DNA from 2 places in the Streptomyces sp. NPDC001513 genome. Region 1 is predicted to be linked to the other one. Evidence: riboswitches for the same ligand, from Rfam matches in the RefSeq annotation. Region 1 holds a riboswitch; the other holds the start of a gene.
The links. A riboswitch is a leader RNA that binds a small molecule or an ion and turns the genes downstream of it on or off. The one in region 1 is predicted to bind S-adenosylmethionine.

Region 1 (7,319 bases):
CACCCGAGCATGAACGAGGTCGTGTACCACGGCTCGTACGTGCCGATGCAGGGCGTCATGATGTCCGAGGCCTTCGCCTCGACGCTCGACATCAGCTTCGACGTCCGCGGTGGTCTGCTGATCCGTCAGATCCACCACTGGGCGGCGCTGATCTTCGTCGCGGCCATGGTCGTGCACATGATGCGCGTCTTCTTCACGGGCGCGTTCCGCAAGCCGCGTGAGGTCAACTGGATCTTCGGCTTCCTGCTGCTGGTCCTCGGCATGTTCACCGGCTTCACCGGTTACTCGCTGCCGGACGACCTGCTCTCGGGTACCGGTGTCCGCTTCATGCAGGGCGCCATCCTGTCCGTCCCGGTCGTCGGCACGTACCTGTCGATGTTCCTGTTCGGCGGGGAGTTCCCGGGCGGCGACTTCGTCGCGCGGTTCTACTCGGTGCACATCCTGCTGCTGCCCGGCATCATGATGGGCCTGCTCGTGGCCCACCTGATCCTGGTCTTCTACCACAAGCACACCCAGTTCGCGGGTCCCGGCAAGACGAACAACAACGTCGTCGGCATGCCGCTGCTGCCGGTCTACATGGCCAAGGCCGGAGGCTTCTTCTTCCTGGTCTTCGGTGTCATCGCGGCCGTCGCGGCCGTCGCCTCGATCAACCCGATCTGGGCGCTCGGCCCGTACCGCCCGGACCACGTGTCCACCGGTGCGCAGCCCGACTGGTACATGGGTATGCCGGAAGGCCTGATCCGTGCCATGCCCGGCTGGGAGATCAACCTGTGGGGCCACACGCTCGTCCTGGGCGTGTTCATCCCGCTGCTGCTCTTCCCGCTGGTGCTGGGTGCGATCGCCGTCTGGCCGTTCATCGAGTCCTGGGTCACCGGGGACAAGCGCGAGCACCACATCCTGGACCGCCCGCGCAACGTCCCGACCCGTACGGCCTTCGGTGTCGCCTGGATCGCGGAGTACATCGTGCTCCTCATCGGCGGTGGCAACGACATGTTCGCCCAGTACTTCCACCTGTCGATCAACTCGATCACCTGGTTCGTCCGGATCGGCTTCTTCGTCGTCCCGGTCGTCGCCTTCATCGTCACCAAGCGGATCTGCCTCGGCCTCCAGCGCCGGGACCACGACAAGGTGCTGCACGGTCGCGAGACCGGCATCATCAAGCGTCTGCCGCACGGTGAGTTCGTCGAGGTCCACGAGCCGCTCCCGGCGGGTCAGCTGCACAAGCTCACCGCGCACGAGCAGTACAAGCCGATCGAGATCGGCCCGACGGTCGACGAGAACGGTGTCGAGCGCAAGGTGAAGGCCACGGAGAAGCTCCGCGCGAAGCTCAGCAAGGGCTTCTACGCCGAGAACAACCAGATTCCGAAGCCCACGGTGGAGGAGTACAAGGAGATCCAGGCCGGCCACGGCCACCACTGATCCCCTGCACGACGTATGACCGTATGAGGGACTGATTTCGGTCAGTTCTGGTGTCGCCACGGCAAGAGCCCCGTCCAGTGTCCGGACGGGGCTCTTTGCCGTGTTCCGGGCTGGATAGGCTGGAGCCCTTCCCATTCGACGTGGAAACCTTGACAAGCAGCAGGAGCGGACCATGAACGTTGTGACCCCGGCAGGCGGCGACAGCGTGGCGGCCCGTGGCTGGCCGGGCGTCCTCGACGCTCTGCTGACCGGCCAGGACCTGTGTGCCGACGACACCGCCTGGGCCATGGACCGGATCATGCGCGGGGAGGCCACCGACGCCCAGATCGCCGGCTTCACCGTCGCGCTGCGGGCGAAGGGGGAGACGGTCGCGGAGATCAACGGCCTCGTACGGGCGATGTACGAGCACGCCAACCTGATCGAGGTGCCGGGCCGGACGGTGGACATCGTCGGCACGGGCGGCGACGGGGCCAAGACGGTGAACATCTCGACGATGTCGGCGGTCGTGGTGGCCGGAACGGGTGCCAAGGTCGTCAAGCACGGGAACCGGGCCGCCTCGTCCGCGAGCGGCTCCTCGGACGTCCTGGAGAAGCTCGGGGTGAACCTCAACCTGAGCCGGGAGCGGGTCGTGGAGGTCGCCGAGGAGGCCGGCATCACCTTCTGCTTCGCGGTCAAGTTCCACCCGGCCCTGCGGCACGTGGCGGCGGCCCGCAAGGAACTGGGCATCCGGACCTTCTTCAACGCGCTGGGCCCGCTGACCAACCCGGCCCGGGTACGCGCCCAGGCGACAGGCGTGGCGGACCCCCGGATGGCCCCGATCATCGCGGGCGTGCTCGCCGAGCGGGGCTCGTCCGCGCTGGTCTTCCGCGGCGACGACGGCCTGGACGAACTGACCACGACGGCCACCTCGCGCATCTGGTGGGTCCGCGACGGCAAGGTCTCCGAGCAGTCCTTCGACCCGCGCGACATCGGCATCGACCTGGTCGAGGTCTCGGCGCTGGCCGGCGGCGACCCCGCGTACAACGCGGACGTGGCCCGCCGCCTGCTGGCCGGCGAGACCGGCCCGGTCCGCGAGGCCGTCCTGCTGAACTCGGCGGCGGCCCTGGTCGCCCTGGACCCCGGCACGGGCACGCTGGAGGAGCAGCTCGCCGCCGGTCTCGTGCGCGCGGCGGAGTCCATCGACTCGGGCGCGGCCCGCGCGGCGCTGGAGCGCTGGGTGACGGCGAGCAACTCCTAGGCCCTGCCCAAAGGCCCGGCGTCGAGGAGACGGCCGAAACGAGCCAAGGCCCCGGTCCACCATGCGGACCGGGGTCTTGCGCGCGGGGGATCTTGTGGCAGGATGCTGAACAGGTCACGAGTGACAGCGTTTAGGCCCCGGCTTGCTGTCCGGCAACCCTCCTTCCGTGGCGGGGTGCCCCGGGTGATGACCAGGTCGTAGGCAGCAAGGCCTACGGCAAGCGCGGATCCCTCGACACCAGGGGTCCTGGTCTTCTCGAGGAGCGTTTTCCGTGAGCAAGCGAATGCGATAGGGCGACTCCGCCCCTACTTCACCCCTCGGATCAGGGTCACTTCCGTGTACCCCCGCCGACCGTTCGGTCCGGCCCGAGGGCTCTCCCGTACCCCGCACGGCCGCACGGTCGTATCCGCGTACGGGCACTCCGAAGCCATTCAGCCCTGCCTGCCGGGAGATACCGCCATGTCCGCATTCCTGAACGCCGCCGCCACCTCCGTCGCCACCGCCGACACCGCCGAGGGCCCCGCCTGTGCCGAGCCGCTGCCGGTGCTCGGCCGGGACGTCACCGTCCCGCTCGTCACCGGCGGCGAGGTCACCTACGCCGCCCTGGACTACGCCGCCAGCGCCCCGGCGCTCCAGCGGGTCTGGGACGACGTCGCCGCCTACGCCCCGTACTACGGCAGCGTGCACCGCGGCGCCGGGTACCTCTCACAGCTCTCCACGGACCTCTTCGAGCAGAGCCGGGTCACGGTCGCCGAGTTCCTCGACTGCCGCCCCTCCGACCAGGTGATCTTCACCCGGTCCACCACCGACTCGCTGAACCTGCTCGCCGCCGTGCTCCCCGCCGACTGCCAGGTCTTCGTCTTCGAGACCGAGCACCACGCCTCGCTGCTGCCCTGGACGAACGCGCAGGTCACCTACCTCAACGCGCCCCGCACCCCGGGCGAGGCCGTCGCCACCCTGGAGCGGGCCCTCGCCGACCGTGCCCCCTACGGTCCGGCCCTGGTGTGCGTGACCGGCGCGTCCAACGTCACCGGTGAACTGTGGCCGGTCAAGGAACTCGCCGCCGCCGCGCACGCCCACGGCGCGCGGATCGTCCTGGACGCCGCCCAGCTGGCCCCGCACCACCCCGTCTCGGTCCAGGATCTGGACGTGGACTGGGTCGCCTTCTCCGGGCACAAGCTCTACGCGCCCTTCGGCTCGGGCGTGCTCGCCGGCCGCGCGGACTGGCTCCAGCAGGCCGAGCCGTACCTCGCCGGCGGCGGCGCCTCCCGCAAGGTGGCCCGGCGCGAGGACGGCGGCGTGGACGTCGAGTGGCACACCACGGCCGCCCGCCACGAGGCCGGCTCTCCGAACGTCATCGGCGTCTACTCCATCGCCTCCGCCTGCAAGGCCCTGACCGAGGCCGGCTTCGACAGCCTCGTCGCCCGCGAACGCCACCTCATCGCGAAGGTCCGGGGCGGCCTGGCGGAGGTTCCGGCGGTCCGGATCCTCTCCCTCTTCGGCGACGACGCCCCGCGGGTCGGCGTCATCTCCTTCGTGGTGGACGGCTGGAACAGCTCCCACTTCGCCGCCGCGCTGTCCGCGGAGTACGGGATCGGCGTCCGCGACGGCCTGTTCTGCGCCCACCCGCTGGTGCGCACCCTGCTCGGCAGCGAGCCGCAGGCCCAGGGCGAATGCGGAGCCCCGGAGGCGGCCCCGGGGGAGCGCTCCCTGAACGCGATCCGCGTCAGCTTCGGCGCGGGCACCCCGGACGAGCACGTCGAGCGCTTCGTCCGCGCGGTGAAGGAGCTCGTCGCGGACGGCGCGAAGTGGCAGTACCGCACGGAGGAAGGCCGCTGCGTCCCGGCCGTGTGACCTGCGGTCGGCTCGGCGGTGTCCTTGCGGGGGCTCAGCGGCGTGCGGCGCGGCCGGACCCGTGCCCGGGGGTGTGGGGCGGTGCCCCATCGCTGCGACAGGGCGAGGGTGGTTGCGCGCTCCTCCCGCGGGGACACTCCACCGTGTCCCCACCCCACGGCCGGCGCGGGGGCGCGCAGGGGCGTCCCCGCAGGAGGAGCGCGCAAACGCGCTCACGGCCGTGACAGGCCCGCAGGCGCGACGACGAGGAGACGTCCCGGAGGGACCCCGCGGACGGCCCGGGCCTACACTTCCAGCGCCGCCGGCGTTTGAGGCGTTGCGAAGCCCGGGCCCGCCGCAGACCGCGCCGGAGGCGTTACGCGTCGAGGCCGATCGCGAACGCCGCCTCCAGGTCGTGCTGCGAGTACGTGCGGAACGCCACGTGCGTGTCCGTCGCCTCGACGCCCGGGATCTTGCTGATGCGGCCCGGGATGATGTCCGCCAGGTTCTCGTGGCGGGCCACGCGGACCAGCGCGATCAGGTCGTACGTCCCCGTGACGGAGTAGACCTCGCTGACGCTGTCCAGCGCGGCGATCGACTCGGCGATCTCGGGGATCCGGTCCACGCTGGTCTTGATGAGCACGATCGCGGTGATCACGGCTGGCTGTCTCCCTCGGTGGCCGTCGCTGGTCGCCTCACTCTAGTCGCACCCCGATACCGGACCCATGCGTAGAGGAAGCCGACCGAGAAGCCCACCAGGTGGGCCAGGTAGGCGACCCCGGGGCCGCTCTCCGCCCGCTGCGCCGCCACCCATTGGAGGGCGAACCAGAACAGCAGCACGATCCACGCAGGGAAGCGGAGCGGCAGGAAGAACAGGAAGGGGAACAGGCTCGTCACCCTCGCGCGCGGGAGCAGGTAGAGGAAGGCGCCCAGCACCGCCGAGATGGCTCCGGACGCTCCCACCAGGGTCTGCGCGGACCCCGTGTTGGCCGCCGCGTAGGCCGCCAGCGCCACGTACCCCGTACAGATGTAGAAGACGAGGAACGCCGGGCGGCCCATCCGCTCCTCCGCCATCGCCCCGAAGACGTAGAGGAAGAGCATGTTCCCGAGCAGGTGCAGCCAGCTGCCGTGGACGAACAGCGCCGTCAGCGGGGTGAGCCAGGCGCGCGGGGTGCCCGTGAAGAGCTCGTCCGGGACCACGCCCCAGCGCCGGAAGTACGCGGTCCCGGCGGCCAGCAGCTCGTCGCCCGTCCCGTAGACCGGGTTGAGCCCCGAGGCGGGGCCGAGTACGAACACCACACCGCAGCCCGCGATCAGCGCATGGGTGACCACCGGTCCCCGGGCTGCCTCGCGTACGGCCCGCCACCTTACGATCATGTGACAGAGCATGACGCAAGGGGACCCACCTGAGGCGGTGGCAGGCCGTAGGGTTACGAGCTGCGGTCCGCCGGCCGGTGAAGACACGCGCAGACGGCGGCGCGGACGGCTTTAATTGAATCAGTTACGAAGGAGAGAGCGGCCTGATGACGGTTCCCCTGCCGACCGACACCACCCGGTGGCGCTGCACCCTGTGCGGCAACCTCACGCGCTTCGACGTCACCCGTTCGTCGAAGGTCGTCGAGTACGTCCACCTGGACCTCGCCGGGGAGCCCAAGGTCGAGGAGCGCGAGGTGGTCAATGAGACCATCGAGTCGGTCCGCTGCCGCTGGTGCAACGCGGTGGACCAGATCGAGCTGGTGGACAGGCCGGGCGCGGACTCCTGACGGAGGCGTGCCCACAGGTAGATCACGGTAGGGGTGACGGATTGTGGAGCCAGCAAGCGGCGCTGAGCCGGCCGACGCGGCCGGCGACGCCGCCGAGGCACTCGACCGCCCGCTGCCGGAAGGCGTGCGGCGGCGGGTCGTCGCGCTCGTCTCGGACGCCTTCGGGGCGCTGACGGTCGCGGACCTGCCGGCGCAGCTGCGCCAGTACGCCCGTTTCACCCCGACCCGGCGCGCCAAGTTCGCGGGCAACGCCATGGCGACGGCCGTCGAGACCGACGCCGTGTTCCGCAGCCGGGTCGCCGAGAAGCTGCGCGAGGCGCAGGCGGAGCTGGCCGCGGCCCTGGAGTCGGGTGCGCCGCCCGCCGCCGCGGATCCGCTGGACGTGGCGGCCGCCGCGTTCGTCCTGCGGCCGGCCGGCTGGGTCAAGCTGGTGGCCGCCGCGGGCGAGGAGGCGCAGCGCGCCGACGCCGAGCGGGTCGGCGAGGAGACCCGGCGCGAGCTGGAGCGGCTGCGCGAGGAGCTGGCCCACGCCCGGGAGGCGCAGCGCACGGGCGGTGAGCACGTGCGCGTGGAGCTGGACGCGGCCCGCAAGGAAGCGGAATCGCTTCAGCGCAAGCTCCGCAGCGCCCTCAGCGACGTGAAGCGCGGTGAGGCGGCCCTGCGCAAGCTGACCGCCGAGGTCGACGGGATCCGCGGCGACGCGGCCACCCGGGTGGCCGCCGCCGAGAGCGAGAGCCGGCGGCTCAAGTCCCGCCTCGCGGAGGTGGAGGCGGCGCTGGAGACCTCGCGCCGGGCCACCCGCGAGGGGCGCAGCATCGAGGACATGCGGCTGCGGCTGCTGCTGGACACCGTGCTGGACGCGGCCCAGGGGCTGCGCCGCGAGCTGGCGCTGCCGCCCGTGAGCACCCGCCCGGCGGACACCGTGGACGCGGTGGAGCCGGGCCGGATGACGCCGAAGGACATCGCGGCGCGCGCTCTGTCGGAGACCGATCCGGCGTTGCTGGACCAGCTGTTGGCGCTGCCCCAGGCCCATCTGGTGGTCGACGGCTACAACGTGACCAAGACGG
Region 2 (7,319 bases), on a different contig from region 1:
GCCGAGCAGGTCGAGACCGGCGTTCTCCAGCTTGAGGCCGACCTCCTCGGAGATGACCGTGCCGCCCGTGAGGATGGCGATGTCACCGAGCATGGCCTTGCGGCGGTCGCCGAAGCCCGGGGCCTTGACGGCGACGGACTTGAAGGTGCCGCGGATCTTGTTGACGACGAGGGTGGAGAGCGCCTCGCCCTCGACGTCCTCGGCGATGATCAGCAGCGGCTTGCCGGACTGCATGACCTTCTCCAGGAGCGGCAGCAGGTCCTTGACCGAGCCGATCTTGGAGTTGACGATCAGGATGTACGGGTCGTCGAGGGACGACTCCATGCGCTCCATGTCGGTGGCGAAGTACGCCGAGATGTAGCCCTTGTCGAAGCGCATGCCCTCGGTGAGCTCGAGCTCCAGACCGAAGGTCTGCGACTCCTCGACGGTGATGACGCCTTCCTTGCCGACCTTGTCCATGGCCTCGGCGATGAGCTCGCCGATCTGGGTGTCGGCGGCGGAGATGGAGGCCGTAGAAGCGATCTGCTCCTTGGTCTCGACATCCTTCGCCTGGGCGAGCAGGGCGGCGGAGACGGCCTCGACGGCCTTCTCGATACCACGCTTGAGGGCCATCGGGTTGGCGCCGGCGGCAACGTTGCGCAGGCCCTCGCGGACGAGCGCCTGGGCCAGCACGGTGGCGGTGGTCGTACCGTCGCCCGCGACGTCGTCCGTCTTCTTGGCGACTTCCTTGACCAGCTCGGCGCCGATCTTCTCGTACGGGTCCTCGAGCTCGATCTCCTTGGCGATGGAGACACCATCGTTGGTGATCGTGGGGGCGCCCCACTTCTTCTCAAGGACGACGTTGCGACCCTTGGGGCCAAGGGTGACCTTGACGGCGTCGGCGAGCTGGTTCATGCCTCGCTCGAGACCGCGCCGGGCCTCCTCGTTGAACGCAATGATCTTGGCCATCTGAAGTGGTCCTCCCGGACAGCGGTGGATTGCTCCCGGACCGCGCCCGCGCCCGCGACGGACGGCCTGAGTGCCCGGCGGTTCCTTCCCGCCGGACCCTGCGGGCCTCACCGACCCGGTCCTCGTTTGGTAGCACTCTCACCCGGAGAGTGCTAATGCCAATGATTAGCACTCGGCACCCCCGAGTGCAAGCGGCTTGGGCCAACGCCCCGCCGCTTCCGGGCACGGGGCGGGTACGGGGCGGGCGCGGCGCGGGCGCACGTACGAGGGGCCCGCATCCCGTGTCCGGGATGTGGGCCCCTCGTATGGTCTTGCAGGTCTTCGTTGAACACTGTGCGTCGGTGGTCGATCGCTCCAGGACTCAGCCGAGCGCGAGCTTGACCATGTCCGCCTGCGGACCCTTCTGGCCCTGCGAGATCTCGAACTCGACCCGCTGACCCTCTTCAAGGGTGCGGTACCCGTCCATCTGGATGGCGCTGTAGTGGACGAACACATCCGCACCACCGTCGACCGCGATGAAGCCGTAGCCCTTCTCCGCGTTGAACCACTTGACGGTGCCCTGAGCCATGCCTAACTCCCCTATTACTGGCCCTTGCGCGGGAACGCACTTCGCGTTCCCGGGTCAGAACTTGCGTCGGAACGCGTCGACCGAGGCTGAATGTATCTGCGCGAGTGCTGTCTGCAACAGGTCAATCCGACGAGAATTCTGGACACCGGGAAACATTGAAATAGAGTGAAAATTTGCCATACTCCAGGGCAACTCGGGCCTGACATATCTCGCCAAAGCCCCATACCGCGCTTGCATGTTGACCCGATGTCGACCCTCACGCGACCCGTTCATATGCAGCGGGCAAGTCCGGCGGAGGGGACTTCCCCAACTCTACCGCGCCCAATCAAGCAGAATTGCCCCCTCCGCTTTTAGCGGAGGGGGCAATTTCGGTTGGCGCGTGTCACCTGTCGGGCGACAAAGGGGCCGAGAGGATCAGCAACCGCCCGCGACGGCCGGAATGATCGAGACGCCGGCGCCGTCCGGCGTCTTCGCCTCCAGCCCGCCCTCGAAACGCACGTCGTCGTCATTGACGTAGACGTTCACGAAACGGCGCAGCTTGCCCTGGTCGTCCAGGACGCGCGCGGCGATGCCCGGGTGGCTCGCCTCCAGGGACTGGATGACCTCGGAGAGGGTCGCGCCCTCGGCGGGCACCTCGGCCTGACCGCCGGTGTAGGTGCGCAGGATGGTGGGGATGCGGACGTTGACGCTCATGGCGCTGCTGCCTTTCCGGTAGAGCAGGGGGAGATGGTCAGACCAGGCCGGCGGCGCGGAACGCGTCCAGGCTCGGGCGGATGGTGGCGGTCTGCCCGCTCTCCGCGGCCACCGCCTCCAGGGTCTTCAGGCCGTCGCCGGTGTTGAGGACGACGGTGGTCAGCGTCGGGTCGAGCTGCCCGTTCTCGATGAGCTTCTTCGTCACGCCGACGGTCACGCCGCCCGCGGTCTCGGCGAAGATGCCCTCGGTCTGCGCGAGGATCTTGATGGCCTCGACGACCTGCTCGTCGTTCACGTCCTCGACGTAACCGCCGGTGCGCCGCGCGATGTCCAGGACGTACGGGCCGTCCGCCGGGTTGCCGATCGCGAGGGACTTGGCGATGGTGTTCGGCTTCTGCGGGCGGACCACCTCGTGACCGGCCTTGAAGGCGGTCGACACCGGGGAGCAGCCCTCGGCCTGGGCGCCGAAGATCTTGTACGGCTTGTCCTCGACGAGGCCGAGCTTGATCAGCTCCTGCAGACCCTTGTCGATCTTCGTCAGCTGCGAGCCGGAGGCGATCGGGATCACGAGCTGGTCGGGCAGCCGCCAGCCGAGCTGCTCGCAGATCTCGTAGGCGAGGGTCTTGGAGCCCTCTCCGTAGTACGGGCGCAGGTTGACGTTGACGAAGCCCCAGCCCTCGCCCAGCGGGTCGCCGATGAGCTCGGAGCAGAAGCGGTTGACGTCGTCGTAGTTGCCCTCGATGCCGACCAGGTCGCCACCGTAGACACCGGCCATGACGACCTTGCCCTGCTCCAGGTCGTGCGGGATGAACACGCAGGACCGGAAGCCGGCGCGGGCGGCCGCGGCGCCGACGGCGCCGGCCAGGTTGCCGGTGGAGGAGCAGGAGAGGGTGGTGAAGCCGAAGGCGCGGGCGGCCTCGACGGCGATGGCCACGACGCGGTCCTTGAAGGAGTGCGTCGGGTTGCCGGAGTCGTCCTTGACGTAGAGCTTGCCGGTGACGCCGAGCTCCTTGGCCAGGTTCGCGGCGTCCACGAGCTTGGTGAAGCCCGGGTTCAGGCTCGGCTTGGAAGCCACGTCCGCGGGGACGGGCAGCAGCGGCGCGTAACGCCAGATGTTGTTGGGGCCGGCCTCGATCGCGGCGCGCAGGGCTTCGGGGTCGCCGGTCGGGAGGTCGTAGGCGACTTCCAGAGGTCCGAAGCACTCGGCGCACGCGAAGATGGGGCCGAGCTCGAAGCGGGTACCGCACTCGCGACAGGAAAGACCGTTGGCAGGTCCGAGATCGACAGAGGTGGCGACAGTCTGTGCAGCCATGATGGCGAGGCCCTTTCTCCTCATCTTCCCCATGGCGCACTTCGCCATGAGACGGAATTGGCACCTTCCCTAGCCGGGGACCTCGCTGACGTCGCTGATGTGCGCGATCGCGAGAACCGACTGGAGGGTTGCCGGGGCTTCAACGGGCCGTGTCCCTCTGCCCCTCTGGATGAGCGGTATGGCACCGGCACACGCGCTCTGTGGCGCGCCGGTGCGTTTGTACGCGGGGACCCCCGGCATGCGGTGGTCCTTCGCGTTGTTCAAGACTGTAACCGAAGGGCCGGGCGGTTGAGACAGCCGTCCGAACCGCGAGATGGATCACATAACGGCCGATAACGCCGACACGCAGGGAGTGCTGAGGGTGCTGGAAGAGGTGGAGCGCTGGCTGGCAGACCGCTCCTGGTCAGCCGCCGACCGACCGCTCGACCAGCTGCTCGACCGGAAACGGGCGGCCGGGACCACGGTCAGCGTGGTGCTGCCCGCACTGGACGAGGAGGCGACGGTCGGCGCGATCGTCGAGGTCATCCGGCGTGAACTGATCGAGGGACTGCCGTTCCCCCTGGTGGACGAGCTGATCGTCATCGACTCGGGCTCGAGCGATCGTACGGCGGAGGTCGCGGCGAAGGCCGGCGCCCGGGTGGTGCACCGCGACGAGATCCTGCCGAGGCTCCCGGCGCTGCCCGGCAAGGGCGAGGTGCTGTGGCGCTCGCTGCTGGCCACCAGCGGGGACATCGTCTGCTTCGTCGACGCCGACCTCCGCGACTTCTCCGCCGCCTTCGTCTCGGGGATCGTGGGACCGCTGCTGACCGAACCGGACGTGCAGTTCGTCAAGGCCATGTACGACCGCCCGCTCGGCGACACCCCCGGCCAGGGCGGCCGGGTCACGGAACTGGTGGCCCGCCCCCTCCTCAACCTGCACTGGCCCCAGCTGGCCGGCTTCGTCCAGCCGCTGGGCGGCGAGTACGCCGTACGCCGCTCCCTGCTGGAACGGCTGCCGTTCCCCGTCGGGTACGGCGTGGAGCTGGGCCTGCTGGTCGACGCGCTGCACACGGTCGGGCTGGACGCGCTCGCCCAGGTGGACGTGGGCGTACGCGTCCACCGCCACCAGGACGGGCAGGCGCTGGGCCGGATGGCCGCCGCGATCTACCGCACCGCCCTGCTGCGGCTCTCGCGCGGGCATCTCGTACGGCCGGAGCTCACACAGTTCGAGCGGGGGCCGGAGGGCTTCGTACCGCGGACGTACCCGGTGGACACCGAGGAGCGGCCGCCGATGCTCGGCATCAAGGAGTACGCGCTGCGCCGCGTGGCGTGACGTCCGCCTGGAAAGTTTGAGCGAGTGCGGGCCGGGCTAGGTTCGCCGCATGGCTTCTCAGGTACTCGTAGCCGCCAACCGCGGCCCCCTCTCCTACACGATCGATGCCGAAGGCGACCTCAGCGCCCGGCGTGGCGGGGGCGGACTCGTCTCCGGGCTCTCCGCGGCCCTCGCGGAGCAGCCGGGGGCGCTGTGGATCTGCGCGGCCCTGTCGGAGGCGGACCGGGAGGCGGTCCGCCGGGGGGTGGCCGAGCCGGGCGTCCGGATGCTGGACATCGATCCCACGGTGTACGACGCGGCCTACAACGGCATCGCCAACTCCGTGCTGTGGTTCACGCACCACCACCTGTACGACGTCCCGCGGGAGCCGGTCTTCGACGCGGAGTTCCGGCGGCGGTGGGAGGCGTACGTCGCGTACAACGAGTCCTTCGCGCGCGCCCTCGCCCAGGAGGCTGCGGAAGGGGCCCGCGTCCTGGTGCAGGACTACCACCTGGCGCTGGTGCCGGGGCAGTTGCGGGAGCTGCGGCCGGACCTGCGGATCGGGCACTTCACGCACACGCCGTGGGCCTCGCCGGAGTTCATGGGCATGCTCCCGGACGACATCCGGAGCCAGCTGGTGTGGGGCATGCTCGGCGCGGACCGGCTGGGCTTCCACACGTGGGCGTGGGCGGCCAACTTCATCAGCGGCGGGACCATCGAGGACGCGCGCGGCATCGCGGCCGGGTCCTTCCCGGCCGGGACCCCGGAGCGCGGGGTGTGGCACCGCCGGACGGCCCCGGACGGGCGCGGCTACGGGAAGCGGCAGTTCACCGAGGTGACCAGCTACCCGCTCGGGGTGGACGCGGACGAACTGCGGGCGCTGGCGCACCGGCCGGAGGTGGACGAGAAGCTGGCGGGGCTGCGGGCGGAGGTCGGCGACCTGAAGACGATCGCCCGGGTGGACCGGACCGAGCTGTCGAAGAACATCCTGCGGGGGCTGCTGGCGTACCGGGAGCTGCTGACGGTCCACCCGGAGTGGCGGGGCCGGGTCGTCCACCTGGCCTCGGCGTACCCGTCGCGGCAGGACCTGGCGGTGTACCGGGCGTACACGGAGTCGGTGCGGGAGCTGGCGGCGGAGATCAACGAGGAGTTCGGCACGGCGGACTGGCAGCCGGTGCTGGTGTCGGTGCAGGACGACTTCGCGCGGTCGCTCGCGGTGTACCGGATGGCGGACGTGGCGCTGGTGAACCCGGTGCGGGACGGGATGAACCTGGTCGCGAAGGAGATCCCGGTGGTGTCGGAGGCGGGCTGCGCGCTGGTGCTGTCCACCGGGGCGGGGGCGTACGAGGAGCTCCGGGCGGACGCGCTGACGGTGAACCCGTACGACGTGTCGGCGACGGCGGAGGCGTTGCACGCGGCGCTGGCCATGCCGGACGGCGAGCGTGCGGAGCGCACGAAGCGACTGGCCGCCGCCGCCACTGCTCTGCCCCCGGCCGCCTGGTTCTCCGCCCAACTGGCCGACCTGTTGCCGTGAGGCTTGCGCCCGCGCCCGCTCCGGGCGGAAGTCACAGGCTGACGCCGGCCAAATCCAGCCCGTCCGGCGTTTGAGGACCGGGGGTCCGGGGGCTGGCCCCCGGCAGCGGTGGGGCGGGCGACAGCGGGCGTCAGGCTCTGACGGCCTTGGCCAGGGTGGACAGGAAGGCTACGACTTCGCCCGGTCCGGCGAGGACCACGTCGGCTCGGGCGGCGAGCTCGGGGACCTCCACCGAGCCGCTGCACACCAGCAGGCCCGGGAGCCCGTCGGCGCGGCGTTTTTCGACGGCCGAGTACGCGGCCAGGTCGCCCAGGTCGTCGCCCGCGTACAGCACCGCCTCCGCGTCCCGCTCCGCGAGGAATTCCGACAGGGCGACGCCCTTGTCCATGCCCGGGGGGCGGAGCTCCAGGACCGCGCGGCCCGGCTCCACCATCAGCCCGTGCCGCGCGGCCAGCTCGGCCAGGGGTTCGCGCAGGGCCGCGAAGGCCGCCGCCGGGTCCGCGGCCCGTCGGGTGTGCACGGCCAGCGCCCGGCCCTTCTCCTCGATCCAGGTGCCCTGCCAGGCCCCGATCGAGTCCAGGAACCCCGGCAGCTCGGCCCGTACCGCCGCCACCCCGGGGTGCTCGGCCGGGGCGTGCACGATCCCGGTGACGGCGTCCCAGCGCTCCGCACCGTAGTGGCCGAGGACGACGAGGTGTTCCAGTCCGGGGACCCCCGCGAAGCCTCCGTAGCGGACGGCGACGCCCGCCGGCCGGCCGGTGATCACGGCCACCGAGGCGACCTCGGGGGCGAGCGCGGAGAGGGCCGGGACGGCTCCGGGGTGGGCTCTGGCCTGGTCCGGGTCCGGGACGATGTCGGCGAGGGTGCCGTCGAAGTCCAGGGCGACCACGGACCGGCGGGGTGCGCGGAGCAGGGCTTCGAGTCCCTCGCGTCCGGCTGCGGTGACGGGCATCGGCAGGTCGTGCGGATGGCT

Region 2: another riboswitch for S-adenosylmethionine. It lies ahead of thrC (threonine synthase); the one in region 1 lies ahead of ACFYZ4_RS07290 (aminotransferase class V-fold PLP-dependent enzyme).

What each region holds. Positions count from the first base shown of each region.
Region 1 covers NZ_JBIAVU010000003.1:164,418-171,736, forward strand. Annotated here, with positions in the region: gene ACFYZ4_RS07280 (ubiquinol-cytochrome c reductase cytochrome b subunit) at 1-1,419, shown strand, start outside; gene trpD (anthranilate phosphoribosyltransferase) at 1,592-2,656, shown strand; SAM riboswitch class IV at 2,769-2,885, shown strand; gene ACFYZ4_RS07290 (aminotransferase class V-fold PLP-dependent enzyme) at 3,116-4,510, shown strand; gene ACFYZ4_RS07295 (Lrp/AsnC family transcriptional regulator) at 4,866-5,147, opposite strand; gene ACFYZ4_RS07300 (rhomboid family intramembrane serine protease) at 5,144-5,878, opposite strand; gene ACFYZ4_RS07305 (hypothetical protein) at 6,013-6,252, shown strand; gene ACFYZ4_RS07310 (NYN domain-containing protein) at 6,293-7,319, shown strand, end outside.
Region 2 covers NZ_JBIAVU010000005.1:109,568-116,886, reverse strand. Annotated here, with positions in the region: gene groL (chaperonin GroEL) at 1-948, opposite strand, end outside; gene ACFYZ4_RS12495 (cold-shock protein) at 1,310-1,516, opposite strand; gene ACFYZ4_RS12490 (MoaD/ThiS family protein) at 1,931-2,209, opposite strand; gene thrC (threonine synthase) at 2,247-3,545, opposite strand; SAM riboswitch class I at 3,539-3,697, opposite strand; gene ACFYZ4_RS12480 (glucosyl-3-phosphoglycerate synthase) at 3,883-4,833, shown strand; gene ACFYZ4_RS12475 (trehalose-6-phosphate synthase) at 4,883-6,346, shown strand; gene otsB (trehalose-phosphatase) at 6,477-7,319, opposite strand, start outside.